Regions from separate parts of the Erwinia sp. AnSW2-5 genome, predicted to be linked through region 2. Evidence: predicted binding sites of a transcription regulator. Region 2 holds the regulator's gene; each other region holds the start of a gene.
The links. The regulator PhoB, encoded in region 2, activates phosphate uptake and scavenging genes when phosphate is short. The targets are predictions, from matches to a motif close to CTGTCATAAAACTGNCNNAT.
Positions count from the first base shown of each region.

Region 1: pitA (inorganic phosphate transporter PitA) is a predicted target of PhoB. The motif match lies at 1,522-1,541, and genes of this name have one in related genera.
Region 3: ugpB (sn-glycerol-3-phosphate ABC transporter substrate-binding protein UgpB) is a predicted target of PhoB. The motif match lies at 1,753-1,772, and genes of this name have one in related genera.

Region 1 covers NZ_JBJGXA010000001.1:181,609-184,859, reverse strand. Annotated here, with positions in the region: gene ACFL9S_RS00805 (NAD(P)/FAD-dependent oxidoreductase) at 209-1,393, opposite strand; gene pitA (inorganic phosphate transporter PitA) at 1,636-3,135, shown strand; gene uspB (universal stress protein UspB) at 3,219-3,251, opposite strand, start outside.
Region 2 covers NZ_JBJGXA010000031.1:167,673-170,923, forward strand. Annotated here, with positions in the region: gene sbcD (exonuclease subunit SbcD) at 1-957, opposite strand, end outside; gene phoB (phosphate response regulator transcription factor PhoB) at 1,170-1,859, shown strand; gene phoR (phosphate regulon sensor histidine kinase PhoR) at 1,883-3,196, shown strand; gene ACFL9S_RS19015 (PstS family phosphate ABC transporter substrate-binding protein) at 3,216-3,251, shown strand, end outside.
Region 3 covers NZ_JBJGXA010000001.1:257,782-261,032, forward strand. Annotated here, with positions in the region: gene ACFL9S_RS01115 (high-affinity branched-chain amino acid ABC transporter permease LivM) at 1-180, shown strand, start outside; gene livG (high-affinity branched-chain amino acid ABC transporter ATP-binding protein LivG) at 177-944, shown strand; gene livF (high-affinity branched-chain amino acid ABC transporter ATP-binding protein LivF) at 946-1,659, shown strand; gene ugpB (sn-glycerol-3-phosphate ABC transporter substrate-binding protein UgpB) at 1,870-3,186, shown strand.

The DNA.
Region 1 (3,251 bases), on a different contig from region 2:
GGGTTAAGTGGAACAGAGGTCATTAAAGGGAATAGTACTGACGCATCGTCACCGGGTGTGTCAGCACCAGCTAGCTGCAAAGCTGCAGTTCAGTGAATGCTTGCAGCACAGTTGTGTGATTCAGAGACATCGTTTCATTATAATGGCCTGTTATTAACAGGGAGATTAAACAGCGATTGCAGTGAGTGAATTATTATTCCATTCCAACTCACAGCGCCTGCGCACACGCCCAGGCGGAACTCCACGCCCACTGGAAGTTATAGCCGCCCAGCCAGCCGGTCACATCCACCACTTCACCGATAAAGTACAGCCCCGGAACATCGCGGGCTTCCATGGTTTTCGATGACAGCTGAGTGGTATCCACACCGCCCAGCGTCACTTCGGCGGTGCGGTAGCCTTCGGTGCCGTTAGGCTGCACGCGCCACTGGTGCAGCGAAGTCGCCAGATCGGCCTGCTGGCGGCTGTTCAGCTGCTTCAGCGTACACTCCGGCACCCTCCCCAGCAGTTGCAGGCACTCGACCAGGCGTTTCGGCAGCAATTTCGCCAGGGTATTTTTCAGGCTTTGATTCGGATGGCTGTTGCGCTCTTCATTAATAAACGCATCAATGTCCTGGCCTGGGGAAAGGTTGACCGTAACAAACTCACCCGGCAACCAGTAGCTGGAAAGTTGCAGGACCGCCGGGCCGGAGAGGCCACGATGGGTAAACAGCAGCGCTTCTTTAAATACCGTGCCGTCTTCGGCGGTGAGCACCGACGGCACCGAGACGCCGGACAACGTCTGAAGCTGTTCCAGCAGCGGCTTATGCAGGGTAAACGGCACCAGCCCGGCGCGGGTGGGAAACACCTTCAGGCCAAACTGTTCGGCAATTTTATAGCCGAACGGCGAGGCGCCCAGCCCCGGCATCGACAGCCCACCGCTGGCAATCACCAGTTTATCGGCCTGCACTTCCGTGCCGTTCAGTTGCAGGGTATAACCGCTGTCGTCACGCGTGACGGACACCACTTCACTGCGCAGACGCAGCGTGACTTGCCCGCTCTCACACTCTTTCAGCAGCAGATCGACCACCTGCTGGGCGGAGTCGTCACAGAACAGTTGTCCCAGGGTTTTCTCATGCCAGGCGATGCCGTGACGGTTGATCAGATCGATAAAATCCCACTGGGTATAACGCGCCAGCGCAGATTTACAAAAATGCGGGTTATGCGACAGGTAAGCCGCCGGCTCAGTGTAGAGGTTGGTGAAATTGCAGCGCCCGCCGCCCGACATCAGGATTTTGCGCCCGGCTTTTTTGCCATTATCAATCAGCAGAACACGTCGCCCTTTTTGCCCTGCCTGGGCTGCGCAAAACAGGCCAGCTGCGCCTGCACCAACGACGATAACGTCAAACTTTTCCACCACACACTCCGCGCCGACTCTCAAAAACGCTGATTGTAGTGAGTTGGGGGCGGGGATACCAGCTTCAGGCCTCATTCGAGGCTGAAACATTTTGTAACTTTATGATTTGTTGGTGTTTTCACTGCTAACTGTCATCACTTTGACACGTTACTGTCAAAAAAAGTCTATATTTCCCTTTCCCCGGGTGCGGTTTGTCGCTGATAATGCGCCGCGTTCATGTCCTCCAAAATGGCGTAACGCTTATGCTACATCTGTTTGCTGGTCTTGATTTTCATACCGGCCTGTTACTGGTACTCGCTCTGTTGTTTGTCTTGATCTATGAAGCAATCAATGGCTTCCATGACACGGCCAATGCAGTCGCTACCGTGATCTATACCCGTGCAATGCGCTCGCAGTTAGCGGTTGTCATGGCAGGGGTGTTCAACTTCTTCGGTGTACTGTTGGGCGGCTTAAGCGTGGCTTACGCTATCGTCCATCTGCTACCCACCGACCTGCTATTGAATGTGGGATCGGCTCACGGGCTGGCCATGGTCTTTTCCATGTTGCTTGCCGCTATTATATGGAATCTCGGCACCTGGTACTTCGGGTTACCGGCTTCCAGCTCTCATACTCTGATTGGTGCCATCATTGGTATCGGCCTGACCAACGCGTTGCTGACTGGCACCTCGGTGGTTGATGCGCTGAACATTCCCAAAATGATCGGTATCTTTATGTCGTTGATTATTTCACCGATTGTCGGCTTAGTGGTTGCCGGTGGGTTGGTGTTTATCCTGCGCCGCTTCTGGAGTGGGAATAAAAAACGTCAGCGGATTCATATGACCCCAGCCGAACGTGAAAAGATCGATGGTAAGAAAAAACCACCGTTCTGGACCCGTATCGCGTTGATTGTCTCAGCGATTGGCGTCAGCTATTCGCACGGCGCAAACGACGGTCAGAAAGGTATCGGCCTGATTATGCTGGTACTGATTGGCGTTGCACCGGCAGGCTTTGTGGTCAATATGAACTCCAGCGGTTATGACATCACTCGCACCCGCGATGCGGTCAACCATCTGGAACAGTATTACCAGCAGCATGCCACCTCGCTGACGCATATCATCGAGATGTCACCACCTGCATTGCCAACGCCGGAAGAGGTGCCTTCAGGGCCTGAAGAGTTCCACTGTGATGCGGCGCGTGCTTTGCCTGCCATCCACCGTGCTCAGGGTCTGCTGAACAACCTGTCCAGCTATGATGCGTTAAGCGTGGAACAGCGCGGCCAGCTGCGTCGTCTGCTGATGTGCATCTCCGATACCGCAGAGAAAGCCGCCAAGCTGCCGGAAACGCAGCCTGACGACAAACGCTTCCTCAATAAGTTGAAGGGTGACCTGCTCAACACCATTGAGTATGCCCCGGTGTGGATCATCCTCGCCGTCGCGTTAGCGCTGTCACTGGGTACGATGATTGGCTGGCGTCGTGTTGCCACCACCATCGGTGAGAAAATCGGTAAAAAAGGCATGACTTACGCACAGGGGATGTCTGCTCAGATGACGGCAGCCGTCTCTATCGGTGTGGCTAGTTATACCGGGATGCCGGTTTCCACCACCCACGTCCTCTCCTCTTCCGTTGCCGGTACGATGCTGGTTGACGGTGGCGGCGTGCAGGGGCGCACCATTAAGAACATCCTGCTGGCATGGGTCTTCACCCTGCCCGTCTCGATTGTCCTTTCCGGTAGCCTGTACTGGCTGGCGTTGAAGCTGATTTGATGAGCAGCGGGCGGGCCGAAAAAGGTCCGCCCGAACAAGCCCGCGATTTATCCAGAAGGCGACCCTTGTCAGGGGCGCCTTTTTTAATGCCAGATGGCCAGCCCAATCAGACTGAT
Region 2 (3,251 bases):
GGTGACGATTTCAATGTCCAGCCAGACGGTGCCACCCTGCGGATCGGCCGTGAGTGCTGCCAGCTGCTGCTCAATCTGTTCCAGAGAGCCTTTGATCATCTGCATCGGCTGGAATAACGGGATCGGTAAGGCTTCGACGGCGCTGAGTTTGCCGTCGCTGAAGTCGACCTGAAACACGCTTTTGGCTTTACCCAGCTCATCAAAACTGAGTGGGATTGGGGAGCCGCTGTAGCGAATATGATCGCTGTCGGCAATGCGCTGGGCGCGATGGATATGCCCCAGGGCGATATAGTCCGCAGGGGGGAAACAGTCGGCGGGGAAGGCATCCAGCGTGCCGATGTAGATATCACGCACCGCATCGCTTTTGGTTACGCCCATCGTGGTCAGATGGCCGGTAGCAATAATCGGTAGCGTCAGGCCCAGCGCATCGCGCTGTTTCAGGGCTTCCTGCCAGCACTGCTGATAGTGTTCCGTAATGGCTTCCAGCAGGCTTTGCTGCTTTTCGCGCCCTGACTGCCCGCTCTGGCTGCGCAGAATATCGCGTGGACGTAAAAACGGAATGGCGCACAGCAGCGCCCCCGGCTGGCCGTCGCGGCGATTGAGAACCAGCACCTGTTGACGCACATCGTCGCAGGCGGCGGCGATCACCCGGGTATTGAGGCAGGCCAGCAGCTCGCGCGATTCATTCAGCATGGCAACCGAATCGTGATTGCCGCCCAGTACCACCAACTGACAGCCGGTTTGCTGAAGCTTGACCACGAAGCGGTTATACAGCTCACGCGCGTAGCTCGGCGGAGAGCCGGTATCAAAGATATCGCCCGCCACAATAATCGCATCCGCCTGCTGTGCTTCTGCTTTCTCCAGCAGCCAGTCAAGGAATGCCTGGTGCTCGGCTGCCCGGCTTTTGGTGTAGAAAAACTGGCCAAGATGCCAGTCGGCAGTATGAATGATGCGCATGGGGGTCCTTTCATGGCGAAAAGCGTGGTGAGTATTATACCTGTCCTGCCTCTCGAATTATTCAGGCCCGATAAACATATTGATGAGGTAGAGATTTTATTTAATTTCATCAATGCTTTTAGGGGGTGCTTTTTTCATAAAAGTGTCATAAAACTGACGCATAATGGCGCCGCATATCCCCGTGACAACCTGTCACAGTAGCAGGAGCAATAATGGCTAAGCGCATTCTGGTGGTTGAAGATGAAGCCCCAATCCGTGAGATGTTGTGTTTCGTTCTGGAACAAAATGACTATCAACCGATCGAAGCCGAGGACTATGACAGCGCAGTCAGTATGCTCATTGAGCCGTGGCCAGATTTAATCCTGCTGGACTGGATGTTACCGGGTGGTTCCGGCATTCAGTTTATTAAGCACCTGAAGCGTGAAGCGATGACCCGTGATATTCCGGTGATGATGCTGACTGCGCGTGGTGAAGAAGAAGATCGCGTCCGTGGCCTTGAAGTGGGTGCCGACGATTACATTACCAAACCCTTCTCACCGAAAGAGCTGGTGGCACGTATTAAAGCGGTGATGCGCCGTATTTCACCGATGGCGGTGGAAGAGGTGATTGAGATGCAGGGGCTGAGTCTTGATCCGTCATCGCATCGCGTGATGTCCGATACGCAGCCGCTGGAAATGGGGCCGACCGAATATAAACTGCTGCACTTCTTTATGACGCATCCTGAGCGCGTCTACAGCCGTGAGCAGTTGCTAAACCATGTCTGGGGAACTAACGTTTACGTCGAAGATCGTACCGTTGATGTACACATTCGTCGCTTACGTAAGGCACTGGAACTGACCGGGCACGATCGTATGGTGCAGACGGTTCGCGGAACAGGGTATCGTTTCTCTGCACGCTATTGATTGTTCGCGCTGGAGTCTGAACCGTGTTGGAACGCCTCTCCTGGAAGAGATTATTGTTTGAGCTGCTGCTTGCCGGTTTGCCCGCGTTACTGCTCGGGCTGCTGGTGGGTTGGCTCCCCTGGCTGCTGTTAATCTCAGTACTCTGTGTGCTGGGTTTTCATTTCAACAACTTACTTCGACTCTCTCACTGGCTGTGGGTCGACCGCAGCATGACACCTCCCAGCGGCCGTGGCAGCTGGGAACCGCTGTTTTACGGCCTGTATCAAATGCAGGCGCGTAATCGTCGTCGCCGTCGTGAACTCGGTCATCTGATCAAACGTTTTCGTAGCGGTGCAGAATCTCTGCCTGATGCGGTGGTACTGACCACCGAAGAGGGGACGATTTTCTGGTGCAACGGCCTGGCTCAGCAGATGCTGGGGCTGCGCTGGCCGGAAGATAACGGCCAGAATATCCTCAACCTGCTGCGTTACCCGGAGTTTACCCGCTATCTGCGTCAGCGTGATTTTTCACGCCCGCTCACGCTGGTACTGAACAGCCATCGTCATCTGGAATTCCGTGTGATGCCTTACAGCGAAGGGCAATGGCTGCTGGTGGCGCGTGATGTTACCCAGATGCACCAGCTGGAAGGCGCGCGGCGTAACTTCTTTGCCAATGTCAGCCACGAACTGCGCACGCCGCTCACCGTGTTGCAGGGCTATCTGGAGATGATGAACGATTCCGTGCTGGAGGGCAGCCTGCGTGATAAGGCGCTGCACACCATGCAGGAACAGACCAAACGCATGGACAGCCTGGTGAAACAGCTGCTGACCTTGTCGCGCATTGAAGCTGCTCCAGCGCTCGATTTGCAGGAAACCGTGGACGTGCCGATGATGCTGCGGGTGTTGCAGCGTGAAGCGGAAACGCTCAGTAACGGTCGCCACGATATTTATTTCCATACCGACCCGCATTTGCGCGTGTTTGGCAATGACGAGCAACTGCGCAGTGCGATTTCCAATCTGGTGTATAACGCGGTTAACCATACGCCGGATGGCACGCGGATTGATGTCAGCTGGCTACGTAGCCCGCAGGGGGCACAGTTTAAGGTGAAAGATAATGGGCCAGGGATTGCACCGGAACACCTGCCTCGTCTGACGGAGCGCTTCTATCGCGTTGATAAAGCGCGCTCCCGACAGACCGGCGGCAGCGGGTTAGGTCTGGCTATCGTGAAACATGCGCTCAGCCATCACAATACGCGCCTGGATATCAGCAGCACGCCCGGCGCTGAAACCTGTTTCAGCTTTCAATTGCCACCAAGGTTGATTGTCAGTGCTGAACTATCCGAGAATGCGCTGCATTGAGTCTCACGGAACCCATGCAATGAAAATGTTAATCGCGCTGGCGCTGTTGCTGGTC
Region 3 (3,251 bases), on a different contig from region 2:
ATTCTGGCCGCGATCCTGCTGGTGGTGTCACGCGAACTGATGCGCGATCTTAACGAGTACAGCATGCTGGTGCTCGGTGGCTTAATGGTATTGATGATGATCTGGCGTCCACAGGGACTGTTGCCGATGAAGCGCCCGCATCTGAAGTTGAAAACTGCGGAAAAAGGAGAGCAGGCATGACTCAGCCTCTGTTAGCCGTTAATGGCCTGATGATGCGCTTTGGTGGCCTGCTGGCCGTCAATAACGTGGAACTGGAGCTGCGCCCGCAGGAAATCGTCTCGCTTATCGGCCCGAACGGCGCCGGTAAAACCACGGTGTTTAACTGCCTGACCGGGTTCTACCGCCCGACGGGTGGCTCCATCAAGCTGGGCGACAAACAGCTTGCGGGCCTGCCTGGGCAGAAGATCGCGCGCATGGGCATTGTGCGCACCTTCCAGCATGTGCGTCTGTTCCGTGAAATGACGGTGATTGAGAACCTGCTGGTTGCCCAGCATCAGCACCTGAAAAGCGGCGTGTTCTCTGGCCTGCTGAAAACCCCCGCCTTCCGTAAAGCGGAAAGCGAAGCGCTCGATCGTGCGGCGACCTGGCTGGATCGCGTCGGGCTGCTGGCGCTGGCTAACCGCCAGGCGGGTAACCTCGCTTACGGGCAGCAACGCCGCCTTGAGATCGCCCGCTGCATGGTGACGCGCCCGGAAATCCTGATGCTGGATGAACCGGCTGCCGGTCTGAACCCGAAAGAAACTCACGAGCTGGATGAGCTGATTGCGGAACTGCGCAACCAGCACAACGTCTCGGTACTGCTGATTGAACATGATATGAAACTGGTCATGGGCATTTCCGATCGTATTTACGTGGTCAACCAGGGAACGCCGTTGGCTAACGGTACGCCGGACGAGATCCGTAATAACCCGGACGTGATCCGCGCCTACCTGGGAGAGGCATAATATGAGTCAGGCGATGCTTTCCCTGAATAATATCAGCGCGCATTACGGCAAAATTCAGGCGCTGCATAACGTCAGTCTGCATATCAATCAGGGCGAAATTGTCACGCTGATTGGTGCGAACGGCGCGGGTAAAACCACCATCCTCGGGACGCTGTGCGGGGAACCGCGTGCGACTGAAGGGTCAATTACCTTCGACGGTAAAGACATTACCGACTGGCAGACGGCACGCATTATGCGTGAGGCGATTGCGATTGTGCCGGAAGGGCGGCGCGTCTTCTCGCGGATGACGGTGGATGAGAACCTGGCAATGGGCGGTTTCTTTGCCGAGCGCCAGCAGTATCAGCAGCGCATCAAGCGGGTGTATGAGCTGTTTCCGCGACTGTATGAGCGCCGTGTACAGCGTGCTGGCACTATGTCGGGCGGTGAGCAGCAGATGCTGGCGATTGGCCGCGCGCTGATGAGCCAGCCGCGCCTGCTGCTGCTGGATGAGCCGTCGCTGGGCCTGGCCCCGATCATTATCCAGCAGATTTTTGACACCATTGAACAGCTGCGTCAGGAAGGCATGACGATTTTCCTCGTCGAACAGAATGCCAACCAGGCGCTGAAGCTGGCCGACCGTGGCTATGTGCTCGAAAACGGTCATGTGGTGCTGGAAGATACCGGCGATGCATTGTTAGCCAATGAGGCAGTGCGTAGCGCGTATTTAGGCGGTTAACAGCCGGGTCGGGCATGCCCGACCCCTACGTAATTCGTAGGGGCGAGGCATGCCTCGCCCGATATCAATGAAACACCACCGGTCGTCACCTCGCTGTCACTCTACTGTCACAACCCCGTTATTTTTCTGTCATTTTCGCATGTCATGTTACCTCCCGACTCAAAGAATGCGCGATAACGCGCCTTACAACACCGGGTACAGGAAACCGACATGTCATCAATCGCCTTTCGTCATACCGCACTTAGCGTGGTACTGGGACTGACTCTTAGCGCCAATGCGCTGGCCGCCACCGAGATCCCATTCTGGCACTCAATGGAAGGTGCGCTGGGTGAAGAGGTCAACTCGCTGGCCACTCGCTTTAACGCAGAAAACCCTGACTATAAAATCGTACCGACCTACAAAGGTAACTACGAGCAGAGCATGTCAGCCGGTATTGCCGCGATTCGTTCTGGCAAAGCACCCGCGATTTTGCAGGTATACGAAGTGGGTACGGCCACGATGATGGCATCGAAAGCGATTGTTCCGGTCAATGAAGTGTTTAAAAACGCCGGCATTGCGATGGATCCGAAGCAGTTTGTCCCGGCAGTCGCGGGCTACTACAGCGATTCCAAAGGCCAGCTGATCTCCCAGCCATTTAACAGCTCCACCCCGGTGCTGTACTACAACAAAGACGCCTTCAAAAAAGCCGGTCTTGACCCTGAGCAGCCGCCAAAAACCTGGCAGGATCTGGCGAAATACACTGAAGCACTGCGTAAAGCGGGCATGACCTGTGGTTACGCCAGCGGCTGGCAGGGCTGGATCCAGATTGAGAACTTCAGCGCCTGGCATGGTTTGCCGGTTGCCACCAAAAACAACGGCTTTGACGGCACGGACGCGGTACTGGAATTCAACAAACCGACTCAGGTGCGCCACATTGCCCTGTTGGAAGAGATGAACAAGAAGGGTGATTTCACCTACTTCGGCCGTAAAGATGAATCCACCGCCAAGTTCTATAACGGCGACTGCGCTATCACCACCGCCTCTTCCGGCTCGCTGGCCGATATCCGCAGCCACGCCAGGTTCAACTATGGCGTCGGCATGATGCCGTATGATGCGACCGTGCCGAACGCACCGCAGAATGCCATCATCGGCGGTGCGAGCCTGTGGGTGCTGAAGAACAAAGATGCGGCAACCTACAAAGGTGTGGCCGAGTTTATGCAGTTCCTGGCGAAGCCTGAAATTGCCGCCGAATGGCACCAGAAAACCGGCTACCTGCCGATCACCACAGCGGCTTACGAGCTGACGAAGAAGCAGGGCTTCTACGACAAAAACCCGGGTGCAGATATTGCCACCCGTCAGATGCTGAACAAAGATCCGCTGCCATTCACCAAAGGGATGCGTCTGGGCAATATGCCGCAGATCCGTACCATTGTGGATGAAGAGCTGGAAGGCGTCTGGACTGGCAAGAAAACCCCGCAGGCGGCACTGGACAGCGCCGTTGAGCGTGGTAATCAACTGCTGCGTCGCTTCGAACAACAGACCAAATAGCGTTTGTCGTAGGTGCGGATCGTTGATCCGCACGTATGTAGGGGCGGATCAACGATCCGCCCGCC